2 linked regions of the Acuticoccus sp. I52.16.1 genome follow. The protein of the gene in region 2 interacts with the protein of the main gene of each other region in a pairwise test. Links are inferred from orthologs where the notes say so. Each region holds a gene or a part of one and is shown on either strand. Other genes may lie near its edges. The genes, in order: dhaK and parE.

What was found.
Region 1: the proteins of parE (region 2) and dhaK interact in binary tests that used the Escherichia coli proteins (3 or more experiments, as listed by UniProt). The link is inferred for Acuticoccus sp. I52.16.1 from one-to-one orthologs.

Annotation. Positions count from the first base shown.
Region 1 is NZ_CP094828.1:1,361,016-1,370,550, reverse strand. Bases 2,520-5,339 are described here. They hold dhaK (dihydroxyacetone kinase subunit DhaK), read right to left. Parts: upstream 4,513-5,339; coding sequence 3,526-4,512; downstream 2,520-3,525. Other genes in these bases: MRB58_RS06130 (putative PEP-binding protein), read right to left, coding at 4,981-5,339; MRB58_RS06135 (hypothetical protein), read right to left, coding at 4,555-4,974; MRB58_RS06145 (TenA family protein), read right to left, coding at 2,662-3,327; MRB58_RS06150 (NAD(P)-dependent oxidoreductase), read left to right, coding at 2,520-2,629. Outside these bases: MRB58_RS06160 (acetamidase/formamidase family protein), read right to left, coding at 1-178; MRB58_RS06155 (helix-turn-helix transcriptional regulator), read left to right, coding at 536-1,399; more of MRB58_RS06150, read left to right, coding at 1,556-2,519; more of MRB58_RS06130, read right to left, coding at 5,340-6,621; MRB58_RS06125 (HPr family phosphocarrier protein), read right to left, coding at 6,614-6,919; dihydroxyacetone kinase phosphoryl donor subunit DhaM, read right to left, coding at 6,916-7,305; dihydroxyacetone kinase subunit DhaL, read right to left, coding at 7,302-7,940; MRB58_RS06110 (ABC transporter ATP-binding protein), read right to left, coding at 7,937-8,962; MRB58_RS06105 (ABC transporter ATP-binding protein), read right to left, coding at 8,959-9,535. UniProt on the Escherichia coli protein: Dihydroxyacetone binding subunit of the dihydroxyacetone kinase, which is responsible for the phosphoenolpyruvate (PEP)-dependent phosphorylation of dihydroxyacetone via a phosphoryl group transfer from DhaL-ATP.
Region 2 is NZ_CP094828.1:4,990,073-4,999,715, forward strand. The notes cover bases 3,163-6,090. They hold parE (DNA topoisomerase IV subunit B), read right to left. Parts: upstream 5,689-6,090; coding sequence 3,637-5,688; downstream 3,163-3,636. Other genes in these bases: MRB58_RS22325 (HupE/UreJ family protein), read left to right, coding at 3,163-3,552; MRB58_RS22335 (sterol desaturase family protein), read right to left, coding at 5,857-6,090. Also shown: MRB58_RS22300 (TRAP transporter small permease), read right to left, coding at 1-150; MRB58_RS22305 (TRAP transporter substrate-binding protein), read right to left, coding at 150-1,133; MRB58_RS22310 (GntR family transcriptional regulator), read left to right, coding at 1,389-2,048; MRB58_RS22315 (NADPH-dependent FMN reductase), read right to left, coding at 2,053-2,610; MRB58_RS22320 (hypothetical protein), read right to left, coding at 2,693-2,851; more of MRB58_RS22325, read left to right, coding at 2,944-3,162; more of MRB58_RS22335, read right to left, coding at 6,091-6,501; MRB58_RS22340 (thioredoxin family protein), read left to right, coding at 6,796-7,332; MRB58_RS22345 (sterol desaturase family protein), read right to left, coding at 7,336-7,956; ilvD (dihydroxy-acid dehydratase), read left to right, coding at 8,133-9,643. UniProt on the Escherichia coli protein: Topoisomerase IV is essential for chromosome segregation; it is the principal protein responsible for decatenating newly replicated chromosomes. It relaxes supercoiled DNA.

The sequences.
Region 1 (9,535 bases), 3.6 Mb from region 2 along the record:
AGTGGACGGTGTCGGCACTCGCCGGGATCAGATGGTGCGCGGGGCTCTCGGGGGCGGTGGCACAGGCCTCGGGGGCGTCCTGGGCGGAGGCGGCGCCCGCCGCGGCGAGCACCATCGTGCTCATGGCCGTGGCACCGAGGAGGACCCGCAGGGTGGGGCGGCTCGAAATGTGGGTCATCTGTGTCTCTGCTGTGGTGAAGATCGATCCGACCTGCAAAGACAATGCCATGAGAGCACACGCAGCGCGTGTGGAAGGTGTGCCGGGTGCAATATCGGCGCGTACCCGCGCCATCGATTGCGCACGCGTGTCATCCGGTAACTATCTTAGTAGCAAGACGCTTCATTCAGGCAAAAAGACATGCCATACGGTAATCGGATGCCACTGGTTGCGCTGTGCGGGTCACTCGCGCCGACCATGCCAGTTTTTTTCACCATATAGCGTAATACGTGCATTGTTCCCCTTTTCCAAACCGTGTCATCGACCAGATACTGGCGGACGCGGATGCGCGCTCTTGCCAGTTGTGGAAGGGGCCACATGCAAAAGATGGTTGAAAACAGGCTCGGCCAATTTCTGAAGGACCGCCGCTGCCAGCTGGACCCGGAGATGTTCGGCATCGCGCGGGCGGACCGTCACGACATGGGGCTCCAGTGCGAGGACGTGGCCGAGCGCGCCGGTGTGAGTGTCGCGTGGTATCAATGGCTCGAGGAGGGGTGGGAGGATGCGCCGTCCGCGGACGTACTCGATCGCGTGTCGAGCGCGCTCATGCTGAGCGAGCCGGATCGCGAGCACCTGCATTATATCGCGGCCACCATGTCCGGCCCCCACGGTGCGAGCCGGACCTACATGGTCCCGCCCAAATTGCAGCGCACTTTGGATGCGCTCAGCGTGTGCCCGGCCTACATCAAGTCGCCCTGCTGGGACGTGGTCGCCTGGAACGGTGCGGCGCGGGCGGTGCTGGAGGACTATGCGGCCGTGCCGCCGGATCGCCGCAACGTGCTGCGCATCATCTTCGGCGACACGGCGCTGCGCCGTAAGCTGCAGAACTGGGAGACGGTGGCCCGCCACGCGGTGGAGGATTTCCGCCAGCAGGGCATCCAGATGGGGATGTCGGACCGGGCGAAGGCGCTGGTGGACGACCTGTGCCACGAGAGCGAAGACTTCGCCCGCCTGTGGCGGGACGCCCCTCCCAACGAGGCCGGCGAGCGCACCAAGATCGTCGAGGTGCCGGAGTTCGGTGCCATCCTGCTCGACTATTCGCCCCACCACCTCAACGGCCATCCGGGGTTCCTGATGGTGGTCTACACGCCCGCCACGGTGTGCGACAGCGAGCGGCTGATCGGTTTCCTGAGCTCTCGCACCGGCCGCGTCGCCCGCTCCATCGGCATCGGCCGGCTCTGACGCCGGCGCCCTCCGTCGCAGACCCCATCGTCGGTGCGGATTCCTGCCGGAGCCGGCGGCACCTGGCGGCGTCAGCGCGGATGACGCACGATTCTGCGTCCAAAAAAATTGCAATCTTGCAATATACCTGCCTGCCCCTCCGTGGGGTTTTTGCGTATGCTGGCAGCCGACATTGTTCGATCGAATGGTCCGCAGCATCGGGGCGACTGCCGTGCGTCCCCTCCACGCCGCGGACGACGACCCGTCGGACGCCGGTTCCAGCCCGGCCCAGACCGTCGGCAACGACCCTCCGGACGGAGGGCGAGGCTCCCAGCGAAACGCGATCGTTGGCGTAACGAAGGCACCATACCGGGGGACGACGTGGACAGGATGCAGATCGGATTTCTCGGGGCGGGCCAGATGGGCTCGGGCATGGCGCTGTGCCTGTCGCGCGCCCATCCGGTGGTGACGATGCTCCACCGCAATCGCGGCCAGGAAACGCGTCTCAGAGCCGCCGATATCGAGATCGTCGACCGTGCCGAAGCCGTCGCCGAGCGGTCCGACGTTCTCTTCCTGTGTCTGCCCAACGCCGACACCGTGCGCGACATCGTCGAGCGTGTGCGCGGCGTGCTCCCCGGTGGCGCGATGATCGTCGACACAACCACCTCGCACCCCGCCGTCACCCGCGAGCTGGCCGCCGATCTCGCCGCGGCCGGCTTCGCCTTCATCGACGCGCCGGCCACCGGCGGCCCCGCCGAAGCGGCCGACGGGATGCTGGTCTCCATGGTCGGTGCGACGAAGGCGAATTACCAGCGGGTCGAGCCCTTCCTGGCGCTGACGTCGGAGACCATCGTCCACTTCGGCGGGCCGGGGGCGGGGCACGCGGCGAAGCTGATCAACAATTTCATCACCCAGGGTCAGGCCGCGTTGACGATCGAGGCGATGCGCCGGTGCGAGGCCGTCGGCATCGACATGGCGCACATGGTGGAGGCGATCGCCGCCAGCGGCAGCCGCTCCGGGACCTTCATGCGGATCATGCCGAGCGTCGTCGCCGGAACGTACGACGGCCTGCCGTTCAGCCTGGAGAACGCGGCGAAGGATGTGCGCTATGCGCGCGAGATGTTCGCCGAGGCGGGCGTCCCGTCGACGCTGATCGAGGGGGGCCTCTCCGCCTTCTTCGAGGCCGAGCTGTCCCGCTGGCCGCCGCAGACGTTCATCTCCGGCCTGATGCGCGACAGCGCGCTCGACTGACGGGATGGGGGGGCAGGGCGCAGGCGGCCGCGTCAGGCGGCGGGCCACAGCTCCTCGGTGCAGGCGCTCTGCCAGAAGGTATATTCCAGCTCGGCGCTCGCGACGTAGACGAGCAGCATCTCCTCGCGCACCGTCTCGCTCGCCTCCGCGGCGACGGCGTCGACCGCCTGCAGCATCTCGTGCATGGCGTCGGCGTAGGCGAGGCCGGCGTAGCTGTCGATCCAGGGCTGATAGGGGTTGCCGTCGACCGAGCGGCCCTTCAGATCGCGCCCGACCTCGGCGAACACCCAGAGGCAGGGCAGGAAGGTGGCGAGGAAGATCTCGGCCGGCTCGTTCTGCGCGCTGGCCTGCAGGTAGGAGATATATTGGTAGCAGGTCGGGTCGATGGAGGTTTCGCTGAACGAGTTGGCGCACAGGTCCAGCCTGTGGAACAGGTTCAGCTTGAGCGCATGCTCCTGTTTCATCGCCCGGTCGGCGGCGGTGAAGAACCGCGCGACCGCGGGCCGCTCCGACCCGCGCGCGGCGCTGCTGGCGAGCGCCCGCTCCATCCCGGTGAGGAAATGGACGTCCTGGACGACGAAACCCTTGAACCGCACGGGATCGAGCGTACCGGCGACCAGGCCCTGGGCGAACGGAGTCCTCAGGATCTTGTCGAACGAGGGCTTGGAGCGCGCCCAGGCGGCTTCGGAAAAACGCATCGATCCTCGGGGGTATCGAAATGCCGGGAAAGAACGATTGTACAATATAGCATAGAGATTCCTTATCAAGCGATCGAACATTAAATCGCAAAGACTTGGTCGGCCGCGGCCACGGAGCCGCGGTTGATGTGAATCAATTGCTTATTATTGCGGCAATCGGCCGGAAATCGTCTGCCGCAGGCCGGGTTCAGCCGGGGGTCACCACCGCAGCGCCGCAGTCGTGACCGGCGCGTCCCACAGCGCCGTGCGCTCGGCGTCGAGCCGGGTCAACGTGATCGACGCGCCCGCCATTTCCAGCGACGTGCAATAATTGCCGACGAGCGAGCGGGCGATGGTGAGACCGTGGCCCGCGGCCACCCGCGCCGCCGCATCGTAGAGGCCGTAGAGCTCCAGGAGCGGCGTGCCGCCCATCCCGTTGACGAGAAGCAGCACCTCCTCGCCCCTGGCGAGCTTCACGTCCTCGACGACGGCGCCGACGATCTCGGCGGCGATGTCGCGCGCGCTCATCATCGCGACGCGCCGGCGGCCGGGCTCGCCGTGGATGCCGATGCCCATCTCCATCTCGTCCTCGGCGAGGGTGAAGGTCGGCGTGCCGGCGGCCGGGACGGTGCAGCTCGTCAGCGCGACGCCCATGGTGCCGGAGGCGGCGTTCACCGCGTCGCCGAGCGCCTTCAGGGACGCCAGATCGTCGCCCCGCTCGGCCGCCGCGCCGACGATCTTCTCGACGATGACGGTCGCCGCCACGCCGCGCCGGCCCTGGCTGTGGGTCGACGCCTCGACCGCGACGTCGTCGTTGGTGAGGACGGTCTCCACCGGCCCGGAGGCCATCTCCGCCGCCATCTCGAAGTTCATCACGTCGCCGGCGTAGTTCTTGACGATGAGGAGCGTGCCGGCGCCGCCGTCGACCGCCTCCATCGCGGCGATCATCTGGTCCGGCGTCGGCGAGGTGAAGACCTGGCCGGGGCACGCCGCATCCAGCATGCCGGTGCCGACGAATCCGGCGTGCATCGGCTCGTGCCCCGTGCCGCCGCCCGAGATCAGCGCCACCTTGCCCTGCCGCGGCGCGTCCTTGCGGGCGACGAACATCGGGTCGAGACTCACGGTGACGAGGTCGGCGTGCACGGCGCCGAAGCCGGTGAGGCTCTCGGCGAGCAGCGTGTCGGCCTCGTTCATCAGCTTCTTCATGGGTTCCTCCTCGGCGGGGACTTGGCGTCCCTCGGGTTCGTGTCAGCTCTTGTGGGCGAGCGCGATGACGCGTTCGGCAAAATCGCGGATCAGCTCCTCCACCTCGTGCCGCACCGCGGGGTCGGCGAAATGGGGCACCGGGATGCGCAACACGTCCGCGTCGATGCGGGCCAGCTCCTCGATGGCGCCGGCCTGACCGGGATGGGCGAGGCGGTAGGCCTCCAGGAAGGTGCGTTTCTCCTCCGGCCCGAAGTGACACACGCGAAAGACCGTCGGGATGTGCTGGGCCGGGAGGGGGACACGGTAGGCCGGATTCGTGACCTGGCTGATGAAGCTCTTGTGCGTGCCGATCGCCTCGGCGAGCTTTTGCCGCGTGCCGGACGGGCGCCGCTCCAGCGCCGCCTTGAGGAGGCGCTTGTAGTGGGCGACCGGGTCGGCGTTATCGGCCTCGGCGTCGTCCACCGTCCGTCATTCCCCGCCGGTCGCGGTGGCCGCGCGGATCGCCTGCTTGACCGCGCCAACCTCGGCCGGCGCCACCGAGAAGGCGCGCAGCCCCGCCTCCAGCAGCGCCTGTGCGAGCGCCGGCGAGGACGCCATGTCGCCGCACAGCGAGACCTCGACCCCCCGCTGGGTGCCCGCGGCGACGGTGCGGGCGATCAGCTCCAGCACCGCGGGGTTGGTGGGGTCGGCGAGCGGGGCGACGGCCGGATTGTCGCGCGCCGAGGCGGTCGCGTACTGGACGAGGTCGTTGGAGCCGATGGAGTAGAAGCCGGCGTCGAACGTCTCGGCGGTGAGGGCGGCGGCCGGCACCTCGATCATGGTGCCGAGCACCGGGGCGGCGGCGGGGATGCCGGCCGCGGCGAGGCCGGCCAGCTCCTCGGCGAGGAGATCGCGCACGCGCTCCAGCTCGTCCGGCACCGTCACCATCGGCACCATCACCTTGAGCGGCACCGGCGCGGTGGCAGCGGCGCGGGCGAGGGCGCGCAGCTGGGTGCGTAGGAGGTCCGGCCGGCCGAGCGACAGGCGCACGCCGCGCACGCCCAGAAACGGGTTCGCCTCGCCGTCGAAGGTGACGCCGGGGATCGGCTTGTCACCGCCCGCGTCGAGCGTGCGGATGGTGACCGGCCGCCCGTCCGCCCAGGCGATCAGGCGCGTGTAGAAGGCGAGCTGCGCCGCTTCGTCCGGCGCGCCGTGCTGGAAGAGGAACTCGGTCCGCGTCAGGCCGACGCCGTCGCAGATCGCCGGGTCGAGCATGTCGAGGATCGCCGGATCGTCGATGTTGACCATCACCTTGACCGGGATGCCGTCGGCGGTGACGGCGGGCTCGGCGGCGTGCGCGTCGGCCGCGTCGCGGGCGGCGGCGCCTGTCACGCGGCGCGCCTCAGCCGCCCGCAGAGCATCGGGCGCGGGATGGGTGAGGAGGGTTCCGGCCGCCGCATCGAGGATCGCCGGCGCCCCCTCCCACGATGCGTCGAGCGCCGTGCGAAGGCCGACGACGAGGGCGACGCCGCGCGCCTTGGCGAGGATCGAAACGTGGCTGGTCGGGCTGCCGCCGAGGGTGGCGATGCCGCCGAGCCGCGCCGGGTCCAGCGCCAGGAAGGCGGACGGGGTCAGCTCTGCGGCGAGCACGATCGCGCCGGCCGGGACCGCGCTTTCGGCCGCGCGCTCGCCCGACAGCGCCAGGAGGACGCGGCGCTTCAGGTCGGCGAGGTCGTCGGCGCGGGCGGTCAACACCGGGTCGCCACCGGCGCGATAGTCGGCGATCTCGGCGTCCATCGCGGCGGACCAGGCGGCGTCGGCGGCAGTGCCGGCCGCGATGGTCGCGGCGATGGGGTCGACGAGGTCGGGGTCGTCGAGGAGCGCGGCCTGGAACTCCAGGATGTCGCCGGCGAGCTGATCTTCGGCGGCGAGGGTCTCCTCGAGCGCGGCGGTCGCGGCGGACAGGGCGGCGCGGAAGGCGGCGACCTCCTCCTGCGGCGCGGCGCTGGCGGTGCGGGGGGCGACGGCCGCCTCGCGCAGGATGTGCAGCGGGCCGATGGCGATGCCGCCGCACACCGGCGTGCCGGTCAGCGTCGTCTTGCGGGTCGCGACGGCCGCCGCCTCAGGCATCGAAGTTCGCCTCCACCAGCGCCACCAGCGCGGCGACGGCGGCCTCGGCGTCCTCGCCGGCGGCGCGGATGTGCAGCGCGCTGCCGTGCGCGGCCTTCATCTTCATGACCGAGTTGGGCGACTTGGCGTTGGTCCACCGCTCGTCGGACTCGGCGCGGACCTCGACGGCGGCGGCGAACGTCTTGGCGAGCTTGGTGAGCTTCACCGCCGGGCGCGCGTGGAGGCCCGTGGGGTCGACGATCGTCGCCGCGCCTTCCGTCCATTCGCTCGAGGCGGGCGCCGCTGCGGGACCGGTCATGCTCCAAAATCCTCTGCCGTTTGCCGCACCTCTTCGAGGGAGGAGCCGCCGGATGCTTCCGTCGCGGCCATCACCGCGCCCTCGACCACCGGGGCGTTGAGGATCGCGACACGGGCGCCGCGGTCCTCGGGTAGCATCTCGATCGCCATTTCCGAATTGGTCTCCGCGCCACCCAGGTCTACCAGGACTGCAACGCCCTTCTCGGTCCACACCTCTTCGATCGCGGCCATGATGGCGGCGACGTCGGTGCCGAGGCCGCCGTCCGCGGTGCCGCCGGCGCAGGCGACGCGCACCTCCTCGCCCACCATCTGCCGCACCATGTCCGCCGCACCCTTGGCGACGTCGGCCGAGTGGGAGACGATGACGATCGCGACGTTGTCACTCATGAGCGGGCCATCACGGTGCACACCGCCTCGGTGAGGAGCTGCGTGGAGCGCGCGCCGGGGTCGAGGTGGCCGACCGAGCGTTCGCCCAGGAAGGCGGCGCGCCCCTTGGTGGCGGTCATCGGGCCGGTCGCTTCCAGCGCGGCCGCCGCCACGTCGCGCGCGGTGGCGACGGGGTCGGCCGGGCCGGCACGCAGCGCGTCGGCGAGCGGGACGAGCACGTCGAGCATCGTCTTGGCGCCGACGTCGGCCTTGCCGCGCTTCTTCACCGCGTCGACGGCCGCGTCCAGCAGCTCCACCACCTCGGCGAGCGAGGCGGGGGCGTCGTCGCGCACTTTGCCGGCGGCCATCAGCGCCGAGCCGTAGAGCGGACCCGACGCGCCGCCGACCTTCATGACGAGCGTCGTCCCCGCCTTGGCGAGCGCCTTGCCGAAGGGGAGCGCGGCGAGTTCGCCGGCGATCGCGGTCACGGCCTCGAAGCCGCGGGCCATGTTATGGCCGTGGTCGCCGTCGCCGATGGCGCGGTCGAGCTCGGAAAGCGCGTCGCGGTGGGCGGCGATGGTCTCGCCGGCGGCGGCGATCAGCGCGCCGATCAGCGCGGCGTCGGTCGCGGTGGGCGTGTCGGTGGATGTACTCATGAAAGCCTCGATCCCGCGCTGTCGAAGTAGAGCGCCGCCCCTGGCCGCACGGTGGCGGCCACGGGCGTTCCGTGGGCGAAGTCCGTGCGGGGGCCGACCAGGGCATGCACATGCCGCCCCGAAATTTCGACGAGCGCGATTGTCTCTACACCAAAATGTTCGATCGTCAGGACCTGCCCCGTGACGCCGGTCCCGTTCGCGGCGCCGGCCCGCAGGACGATGTCCTCCGGTCGCACGCCGACGGTGGCGGTCCCTTGCGGCGCGGTGTCGACGCGCAGGGTGTCGGGCGGCAGGAGGTTGATCTGCGGGCTGCCGAGGCGCTGCGCGGCATACACGTCGGCCGGCGTCTCGTAGACCGCGCGCGGGGTGTCCACCTGCACCAGCCGACCTGCAGCGAGGACGCCGATCCGGTCGGCGAGCGTCATCGCCTCCAGCTGGTCGTGGGTGACGTAGACGATGGTGGCGCCGAGGTCCCGCTGGATGCGCTTCAGCTCGACCCGGAGGTCCTCTCGCAGCTTGGCGTCGAGCGAGGAGAGCGGCTCGTCCATCAGGAAGAGGTTGGGCGCGCGCACCAGCGCCCGGCCGATGGAGACGCGCTGCATCTCCCCGCCCGACAGCGCCGTGACGCGGTTCTTCAGCTTGGATTCGATCCGCAGCAGCTCCGCGATCTCCGTGACGCGCCGGGTGATCGCCGCACGGTTCACCTTGCGGCCCGGCGCCTTCAGCGGAAAGGCGAGGTTCTCGTACACGGTGAGGTGCGGATAGAGCGAATATTGCTGGAAGACGAAGGCGACGTCCCGCTCCGCCGGCCCCAGCCGGGTGACGTCCTCGCCGGCTATGGTGACGGTGCCTTCGTCCGGCATTTCGAGCCCGGCGAACAGGCGCAAGGTGGTGGTCTTGCCGGCGCCGGTCGGCCCCAGAAGGACGACGAACTCGCCGTCCTTCACGTCGAGCGTGACGGCATCGACCGCGGTGGTGTCGCCGAAGCGCTTGGTGGCGGCGCGGAGGCTGGCGGTGCTCATGCGGCCTCCCGCGCGCGGGCGCGGTCGAAGAGGGCGCTGGGGACGGCCTTGTCGCTGACCGGGTCGAAGACGATGAGCCGCTCGGGATCGAACGCGAGGCCGACCGTCTCGCCGGCGGCGACGCGCACGGTGTTGGGCGTGCGCACCCGCACGCGTCCCGCTTCGGTGTCGACGGTGACGAGCTGGCGCGCGCCCATGTACTCGGCGGCGAAGACGCGGCCCCGCAGCGGGCCGTCGTCGGCGATGGCGATGTGCTCCGGCCGCGCGCCGACGATCGCCTCGCCGCTCGCGAGCGCGGCCCGCGTCGCCGGCATCGCGAGGCTCGCGCCGCCGACCCGCACGCTCGTGGCGCCCGCCGGCAGCGGCCCCTCGCCGGGAAGGAAGTTCATCGACGGGCTGCCGAGGAAGCCGGCGACGAAGCGCGTCGCGGGCCGGTCGTACACCTCCATCGGCGGGCCGATCTGCAGCACCTCGCCGCGGTTCATGACGCAGATGCGGTCCGCCATCGCCATCGCCTCGATCTGGTCGTGCGTGACGTAGACCGTCGTGGCGCCGATCCGCTCGTGCAGCAGC
Region 2 (9,643 bases):
CGACAGCTCGTCCGTCCAAAGGTGCGAGCCGCCGAAGAACCCGCGTAAGGCGAGCTCCCAGGTGACGATGAAGAGCACCGCGAAGAGGATCAGCCCGGCGAGGGCGTCCTCCACAAAGCGCAGCACCCTGTCGGCGGCTCGCAGCAGCATCACTGCTGGTAGCTCTTCAGCGCGTCGATCAGCTCCTCGCCGATCTGGCCGGCGAACTGGTCCCACACCGGCTGCGCGGCCTTCGACCACGCCTCGATCTCCTCCGGCGTCTGGACGTGGACGTCCACGCCCAGGCCGCGCAGGTCCTCGAGCGCCTGGTTGGCGGCCTCTTCGGCGGCGACGCGGTTCTTCTCGGCGACCTCGACGGCGGCGGTCTGGATGATCTCCTGCAGCTCGGGATCGAGGCTCGCCCACCACTTGGCGTTCACCATCCAGGGGTAGAACGCGATGTAGTAGGGCGCGTAGTTCACGTTGCGGATGTCTTCCTGCCAGTCATAGATCGTGTAGCTGTCGGTCGGCACGTTCAGCGCGTCGATCAGACCTTGCTGGATGGCGGGCGAGATCTCGACGAAGTTGATCGAGACCGGCGTCGCCCCGAAGAGCTTCAGCATCTCCAGGTTGACCTTGCCCAGGCCGCGGAACTTCAGCCCGGCGAAGTCCTCCGGCTTGCGCAGCGGCGTCGCGCGGGTGCCGGGGACGAGATAGTCGAACGGCAGCACCGCGATCAGCTTGGCGCCCTTCGCCTCCGCCTCGGCGTAGGCCTTGGTGAAGAAGCCGTCGTCGATCGCGTTGTAGAAGGATTCGCGCGTCGGGAACGCGTAGGGCAGCTCGGAAACGGCGGACTTGGGCGCCAGAGCCGACCAGTAGGCCGAGATGAGGGTCGTCATCTCCGCGTCGCCGCGCAGCACCGCCTGGAGAAGGTCGAGGCCCTTGTAGAGGCTGCCGCTCGGATAGAGCGTCACCTCGATGCGCCCGTCCGAGCGCTCCTCGACGAGCTTCTTGAACTCCTGGTTGGCGCGGCCGGGGGTGATGTCGAGCGCATATTCGACGGGGAAGCGGATGGTCACGTCGGCGGCGGTCGCGGCGCCGGCGAGGCAGCACATGGCGGCCGCGACCGACGCGCGGGCGAGCGTCTTCAGCATGCGGGTCTCCTTGGGGATTGGGTGGGGGCGTCGACCGGGCGGGCGGCGGCGTGCCGATTCGGGCGCGCTGGGCACGAGCCCCGCTCACCGCGCCTCGGCCGCGATCCGGCGGATCGCGCCATGTCCCTGATATTGAACCGACCCATGCGGGTCCTCCCGATGATGCCTCTGGCGGGCATTGACAGCGAGAGTGGACCCGATTTTCGTATATCGTCAAGAGTTTCGAAAATTTAGGATCATGCATTGCCGCCACCCATGAGCCGGAGCGAACACGCCTTTCAGACGCTGCGCGAGGCGATCCTCGGCGGCCGGTTCGAGCCGGGCGCCCCGTTGAAGTACAGCGAGTTGCAGGAGCTGTGCGGCGTCAGCGTCTCGCCGGTGCGCGAGGCGATGACGCGGCTGGTGGCGGCGGGCCTGGTGGAAGGGGAGCACAATCGCGGCTACCGCGCGGCCTCGCTCAGCCTCGCCGAGCTCGACGACCTGGTGCGCACCCGCGTCGAGATCGAGAGCTTGGCGCTGACACGGGCGATCGCGTTCGGGGACGCGCATTGGGAGGCGGCGGCGGTCTCCGGCCTCCACGTGATCGAGGTGCTGCCGCGGCGCCAGGCGGACGACCCGAGCCTCCACAACGAGGAGTGGGAAGTGCATCACATCGCCTTCCACCGCGCGCTGATCGCGGCGTGTACGTCGCCGCTCCTCCTCCAGTTCAGCCACATGCTGTCGGACCGGGCGGACCGCTATCGCCGCTTCTCGCTCACCCTGGAGGCGCCCGACCGCGACGTCGCCGCCGAGCACCGCGCCATCCTCGACGCAACGCTGGCGCGCGACGGCGCGAAGGCCTGCCGCCTGCTGGCCGAGCACTATCGGAACACCGCCCGCTACGTGCGCGAGGCGCTGGCGGCGAACGAGGCCTGAGGCGTCAGGGCGCGGCGTTCCGCTCGATCCAGGCGGCGAAGGCGGCCATGATCTTGGTCAGGAACTCGCCGGTGGCCTCCGTCGCGACGTTGCCGGCATCGTCGAACAGCTTGCCCAGGCCGCCGATATAGGCCTCCGGCTGCTGCATCGTCGGCACGTTGAGGAAGACGAGCGACTGGCGCAGGTGGTGGTTGGCGCCGAAGCCGCCGACGGCGCCCGGCGAGCCGGTGACGATCGCCCCCGGCTTGCCGTTCCACACGCTCGCCCCCATCGGCCGCGAGCCGACGTCGAGGGCGTTCTTCAGCGCCGCCGGCACCGAGCGATTGTACTCGGGCGTGACGAAGAGCAGCGCATCGGCGCTCGCGATCTGTCGGCGGAAGGCGGTCCACGCGGCGGGCGGGCCGGCGTCCTCCAGGTCGGGATCGTAGAGCGGCATGTCGCCCAGCTCGACGACCTGGAAGGTCAGCTCCGGCGCGGCGCGGGCCATCAGCGCCTCGGCGAGCTTGCGGTTGAGCGATGCCTTGCGCAGGCTTCCGATCAGGACGGCGACGGTGCGGGCCATGGGCTTCTCCAGCAGGTTGCGGCGCCTGATCGGGCGCCAACTCGGCGCCATTGTCGAGAGGGGGCGGCGCGAATCAGCCGCGCTACGCGTCGGGGACGTCGAGGTCGACGTCGAGGTCGATCTCGCGCGCGGAGGCGACGAGCTCCACCCCGCACGTCCGGATCATGCGTTCCTGGCGGTTGGCGACGTTGACGGTGCTGCCGAGCGCGGTGAGCGTGCGCGTACCGCCATAGCCCATCATGCCGACGATCGCCGGGCACGGGCGCGGCTCTTTATCCCTCGGGCGGTTGGGCGCTAGTGTCCGTGGACCGACATCTTGCTCCGGAGCTGCCCATGACCTTCCGCTTGCCGCGTGCGCCCGGCGCGACGCTGATCCTGGCGACGACCGCGCTCGCCCTCGCCGTGGCGCCCGCCGCCGCCCATGAAGCGACGGGGACGGTGGGCGGCCTCGCGTCCGGCTTCATGCATCCCATCCTGGGCTGGGACCACGTGGCGGCGATGGTCGCGGTTGGTCTCCTCGGCGCGGTTCTGGGGGCGCCGGCGATCTACCTCCTGCCGATCGTCTTCCCGCTGGTGATGGCGGGCGGCGGCGCGCTGGGGGTCATGGGGGTGCCGCTGCCGGGCGTGGAGGTCGGCATTGCGGCCTCGGCGCTGGTGCTGGGTCTGATGGTGGCGGCGGGGCGGCCGATCCCGCTGTGGGTGGCGGCCGTGGTCGTCGCCGTCTTCGCGGTCTTCCACGGCCATGCGCACGGCACGGAGCTGCCGGTGGCGGCGGACGCGATGGCCTATGGCGTCGGCTTCGTGATCGGCACCGGGTTGTTGCACCTCGTCGGCATCGTGGTGGGCCTGGCGTGGAAGTGGAACGTCGGCCAGATGCTGGTCCGGGCGGCGGGCGGCATGATCGCCGTCGCCGGCCTCGCCTTTCTCACCGGCGCCGCCTGAGCGACGGGGTCGGGCGGCCGCACGCGCCGCCCGACCGGCCCGCCGTACCGACGACGCCCGCGCCGTGCCCGGCCGGACGCGGGATCAGATATCCAGCGTGTCGGCGGAGGCGAAGGCGGCGTGCTCCTGGATGAAGGCAAAGCGCGCCTCGGGCTTGTTGCCCATCAGCCGATCGACGGTGGAGCGGGTCTCCTCGCCCTCGGAGGCGATCTCGACACGCAGGAGGGTGCGGCTCGACGGGTCCATCGTCGTCTCCTTGAGCTGCGCCGGCATCATCTCGCCGAGGCCTTTGAAGCGGCCGATCTCCATCTTCTGGTTCGGCTTGAACTCCGTCTTGAGGAGCCGCTCGCGGTGCGCGTCGTCGCGGGCGTAGAGGGTCTTGGCCCCTTGCGTCAGCTTATAGAGCGGCGGCACGGCGAGGTAGAGGTGGCCCGAATCGATCAGGCCCCGCATCTCGCGGTAGAAGAAGGTGATCAGCAGCGAGGCGATGTGCGCGCCGTCCACGTCCGCGTCGGTCATGACGATGACGCGCTCGTAGCGCAGCTTGTCCACCGTGAATTCCTTGCCGGTGCCGCAGCCGAGCGCCAGCACGAGGTCGGCGAGCTGCTGGTTGGCCATCACCTTGTCGCGCCCGGCGTTGGCGACGTTGAGGATCTTGCCCCGCAGCGGCAGGACGGCCTGCGTGGCGCGCTGGCGCGCCTGCTTGGCCGAGCCGCCGGCCGAATCGCCCTCGACGATGAAGATCTCGGTGCCCGCGGCCTTCTGCTGCGTACAGTCGGCGAGCTTGCCGGGCAGGCGCGTGCGGCGGGTGGCGGACCGACGCGCGACGTCCTTCTCGGCGCGTCGGCGCAGGCGCTCGTCCGCCTTCTCGACGACAGCGTCCATCACGAAGCCGGCACGCTGCGGGTCCTTGGCGAGCCACTCCTCGAACGCCTCGCGCAGGGCGTTCTCGACCTGGCGCGTCGCTTCGGTGGTGGAGAGCTTGTCCTTGGTCTGGCCGACGAACTCCGGCTCGCGCACGAAGACCGACAGCATGGCCGCGATCGAGGCCATCACGTCGTCGCCGGTGACGGAGGGGATCTTCTTGTTGCCGACGCGTTCGCCGTGTGACTTCAACCCCTTCAACAGCGCGGACTTGAGGCCGTTCTCGTGGGTGCCGCCCTCGGGGGTCGGGATGGTGTTGCAGTAGGAGCGGGAGAACTCGTCGACCGAGACGAAGCCGATCGCCCACTCCACCGAGCCCTTGCGTCCGGCCTGCCCGGCCGAGCCCGAGAACAGCTCGTCGAGCACCTTGGGGCGGCCCTTCAGCTCGTCCGCCAGATAGTCGGCGAGGCCGCCGGGGAAGTGGAACTTGGCTTCGGCCGGCGGAGCGTTGGTGCCGGTGAGGAGCTCCGGGTCGCAGTGCCAGCGCAGCTCGACGTTGGCGAAGAGGTAGGCCTTGGCCCGCGTCATCGCGAAAAGCCGCGCGGGCGAGAACTTCAGGTCCTTGAAGATCTGCGGGTCCGGGTGGAACGAGGTCGCCGTGCCGCGCCGGTTGGGCGCCGCGCCGACTTCCTGCAACGGTCCGTCCGAGACCCCGCGCGAGAACGACTGGCGGTAGAGCTTCTTGCCGCGCGCGACCTCGACGACGAGCCGGTCCGACAGCGCGTTGACGACGGACACGCCGACACCATGCAGGCCGCCCGACGCCTCGTAGGCCTTGGAGTCGAACTTGCCGCCCGCATGCAGCGTGGTCATGATGACCTCGAGCGCGGACTTGTCCGGGAAGCGGGGATGCGGCTCGACCGGGATGCCGCGGCCGTTGTCGGTGACGGTCAGCATGTCCTTGCCGACGCGCACCTCGATCCAGGTGGCGTGCCCGGCGACGGCCTCGTCCATCGAATTGTCGAGCACTTCGGCGAAGAGGTGGTGGAGGGCGCGTTCGTCCGTGCCGCCGATGTACATGCCGGGGCGACGGCGGACCGGCTCCAGCCCTTCCAGGACCTCGATGTCGGCGGCGGAGTAGCCGGCATCCTCGGCGGCCAGCGTCGCCGCCTTGCCGGCCTTGGCCTTCGGCTTGTGGGGCGTCTCGTCGGCCGGCGGGCTCTGGCGCTCGGGCTTGGCGTCGCCGCCGCCGCCGAAAAGATCGTGGTCCATCCTCTCCCCCTTGTCGCCCGAACGGTATCGCAGCCGATCGCACGTTGCGATGGCAGTGGGCCGGTTCACCCCAGAAACCTGGGTGGTTTGCGCCGTCGTCGGCGCAGGGCCGTCGCGCCGCCGCGCCCCGGCGGCCGGCCAGGGCCCGGGTCGGTACGCCCGCCGCGTTCAGTCCTTCGCGGCGGCGGCCTTCTCGCGGCGGGAGACCTGATCGTAGGTGGTGCCGAGGATGCGGTCCCAGAAGGTCCAGAAGAGGCCGAAGTTGGCGTTCTCGCCACGGTAGTGGTGCAGCATGTGGTGGCGCTTCACCACGGCGAGAAAACCGCTGTTCATCGGCATGTGATGGGTGCCGAAGTGGATCAGCTCCTGGGCGATATAATTCATCGACCCGGCGACGACGGAGGCCAGCCACGCCGCCTTCAGCGGCTCGGGGAGGACGAAGACCACGGCCGCGAGCAGCGAGGAGAGGATCACCACCGGCGCCTGGACGGCGTTGATGGCGGCCTTGTAGTCCGACGGCTCGCGGTGATGGCGCATGTGGTGGCGCCCGACGTCGGCCGTGATGAAACGGATGACCTTGTTGTCCGGCTCCCAGTGATACAGGAAGCGGTGCATCAGATATTCGACCAGGCTGTAGACGAAGATGCCGTAGAGCGCGCCGAGCGCCAGCTCCACCGGCCCGTCCGCATACCACACGGCGCACGCGCCGATGACGAGCCAGAACGGCACCCACAACCGGACCAGCTTGCGCGTCGTCTTGTAGCGTAGAAGGTCGAGCAGGGTCTTGGTCCGTGGCGCCGTGGGCCGACGCACGCCACGATCATCGGTTACCACCGGAGCATCGGTCATGGGCATTCCTTACGCATGGGCACTGGCGATAGAGATAGGCACAGGCGATATATAGGGGGTCCGGGCGGCCGGAGTATCGCGGACATGGCGCCCCGATTGCAATGGGTTCGCGGCAATTCGTGTCCGCCCCCGCGGGGAGCGGGGCTGGAGCGTGGACGGCGGGCTCGCGCGCGCCGCGGCGAGCTTGCCAGGAGCGCGCGCCGGGAGTTGGCTGGTGAGACCCCGCCGCTCCCCTGCGCGCCGCCCCGAGAACCGACCATGCCGGACGAACGCCTGCACCGCACCGCCCCCGACTTCTCCCTCCCGGCGACCGACGGGGCCACCGTTTCGCTGAACGACGTGCGCGGCGAGAAGGGGACCGTCGTCGCCTTCATCTGCAACCACTGCCCATACGTCGTGTCGGCGGCGCGGCGCATGGTGGCGGACGCGCAGACGCTGGCCGGCCACGGCGTCGGCTTCGTGGCGATCTGCGCCAACGACGCGGTGCGCTACCCGGCCGATTCGTTCGAGCGGATGAAGGTCTTCGCCCAGACGCACGACTTCACCTTCCCCTACCTCCACGACGAGGCGCAGGCCGTGGCACGCGCCTACGGGGCGACGGTCACGCCGGATTTCTTCGGCCTGAACGCCGACGGGATCATCAAGTATCGCGGCCGGATGGACGCCGGCCAGACCAGCGCCCCGCCCGCCAGTGCGCCGCGCGAGCTGGTCGAGGCGATGGTGACCATCGCCGCGACCGGCGAGGGGCCCGGCGGGCAGAAGCCCCCGATCGGCTGCTCGATCAAGTGGAAGTAGCGCTCAGCGGGCCGGGCGCACCGGGCCCTTGTACTCGGTGCCGAAGAGCTTGTCCCACAGCGGCAGCACGGTCGCGAAGTTGGCGGTCTCGTCGCGGTAGTGGTGCAGCATGTGGTGGCGCTTGTAGTAGCCGAGCACCGGCCCGTTCATCGGCAAATGATGCACGGCGAAGTGGATGAGATCGTTGGAGACGTAGGCCGCCCCGGTGCCGCACAGGAAGGCGAAGGACACCGCGTAGGGGATCGGCAGGAAGAGGGCGATCACTGCCGAGACCACCGTGACCACGAAGGCTGGCTTCTGCTGGTTCACCGCGCCCTTGGGATGGGCCGGCTCCTTGTGATGATCGAGGTGCATGCGGCTGAGGTCGAAGGTCAGCCGGCGCACCCACGCCTCGTAGGGGCCGTTGTGGAAATGCCAGCGGTGCAGCGCATAGTCGAGGAAGGAATAATAGAGCGCGCCGACGAGGACGCTGATCAGCGGGGTCCAGACCGAGGCGGCGCTGAACACGGCGATGCCGAGAAACAGCAGCAGCGTCGGGGTCCAGACCTTGATGATCTTGCGGATGAGCCGGTTGTCCAGCGCATCGCGCAGGGACATCGTGCGGGGGCTTTCAGCGAGCGCCATGCCTCTGGCCTTGAGCGAATGTCGATGAATAGCGGCAGGTTAAGCACGGGAGGGCGCAAAGTCCACCTCGACCTATTCTAAGGTCTCTTGCCAGACGCGGCGCGGCGTCCTAGCGGATGGGGCTTGTGGATACCGCCGGAGACAGCCGGCCACCAACAACTGCGGAGAACGCAACAATGACCGCGCGCACCATCATCAAGGACCGGTTGCCCTCTCGATACGTGACCGAGGGTCCCTCGCGCGCGCCTAACCGCTCCTACCTCTATGCGATGGGCCTCTCCAAGGAGGAGATCCACCAGCCGTTCGTCGGCGTCGCATCCTGCTGGAACGAGGCCGCGCCCTGCAACATCTCGCTGATGCGCCAGGCGCAGTCGGTGAAAAAAGGCGTCGCCGCCGCCAGAGGCACGCCGCGCGAATTCTGCACCATCACCGTGACCGACGGCATCGCCATGGGCCACGAAGGCATGAAGTCCTCGCTCGCCTCGCGCGAAGTGATCGCCGATTCGGTCGAGCTGACGATGCGTGGCCACTGCTACGACGCGCTCGTCGGCCTCGCCGGCTGCGACAAGTCGCTGCCGGGGATGATGATGTCGATGGTGCGGCTCAACGTGCCGTCGATCTTCATCTACGGCGGGACGATCCTGCCGGGCAATTTCCGCGGCCAGCAGGTCACCGTGCAGGACCTCTTCGAGGCGGTCGGCAAGCACTCGGTCGGCGACATGTCGGACGAGGACCTCGACGAGCTGGAGCAGGTCGCCTGTCCGTCCGCCGGTGCCTGCGGCGCGCAGTTCACCGCCAACACCATGGCGACCGTGTCGGAGGCGATCGGCCTCGCGCTGCCGTACTCGGCCGGCGCGCCCGCCCCGTACGAGATCCGCGACAAGTTCTGCTACGCCGCCGGCGAGGCGGTGATGGAGCTGATCGCCAAGAACATCCGCCCGCGCGACATCGTCACCCGCAAGGCGCTCGAGAATGCGGCCGTCGTCGTCGCGGCGTCCGGCGGGTCGACCAACGCGGCGCTACACCTGCCGGCGATCGCGCACGAGTGCGGCATCGAATTCGACCTGCACGACGTCGCCGAGGTCTTCCGTCGCACGCCCTACATCGCCGACCTGAAGCCGGGCGGTAAGTACGTCGCCAAGGACATGTTCGAGGCCGGCGGCATCCCGCTCCTGATGAAGACGCTCCTGGAGCACGGCTACCTGCACGGCGACTGCATCACCGTCACCGGCCGCACCATCGCCGAGAACATGGAAAAGGTGCGCTGGAACCCGGACCAGGACGTGGTCTACCCCGCCAACAAGCCGATCACGCGGACCGGCGGCGTCGTCGGCCTCAAGGGCAACCTCGCTCCCGAGGGCGCGATCGTGAAGGTGGCGGGCCTGAAGAACCAGAAGTTCACCGGTCCGGCCCGCTGCTTCGACGGCGAGGAGGCCTGCTTCGAGGCCGTCTCCAAGCGCACCTACGAGGAAGGCGACGTGCTGGTGATCCGCTACGAGGGCCCCAAGGGCGGCCCCGGCATGCGCGAGATGCTGGCCACCACCGCCGCGCTCTACGGTCAGGGCATGGGCGACAAGGTGGCCCTCATCACCGACGGGCGCTTCTCCGGCGCGACGCGCGGCTTCTGCATCGGCCACGTCGGTCCCGAGGCGGCGGTCGGCGGTCCGATCGGCCTGATCAACGACGG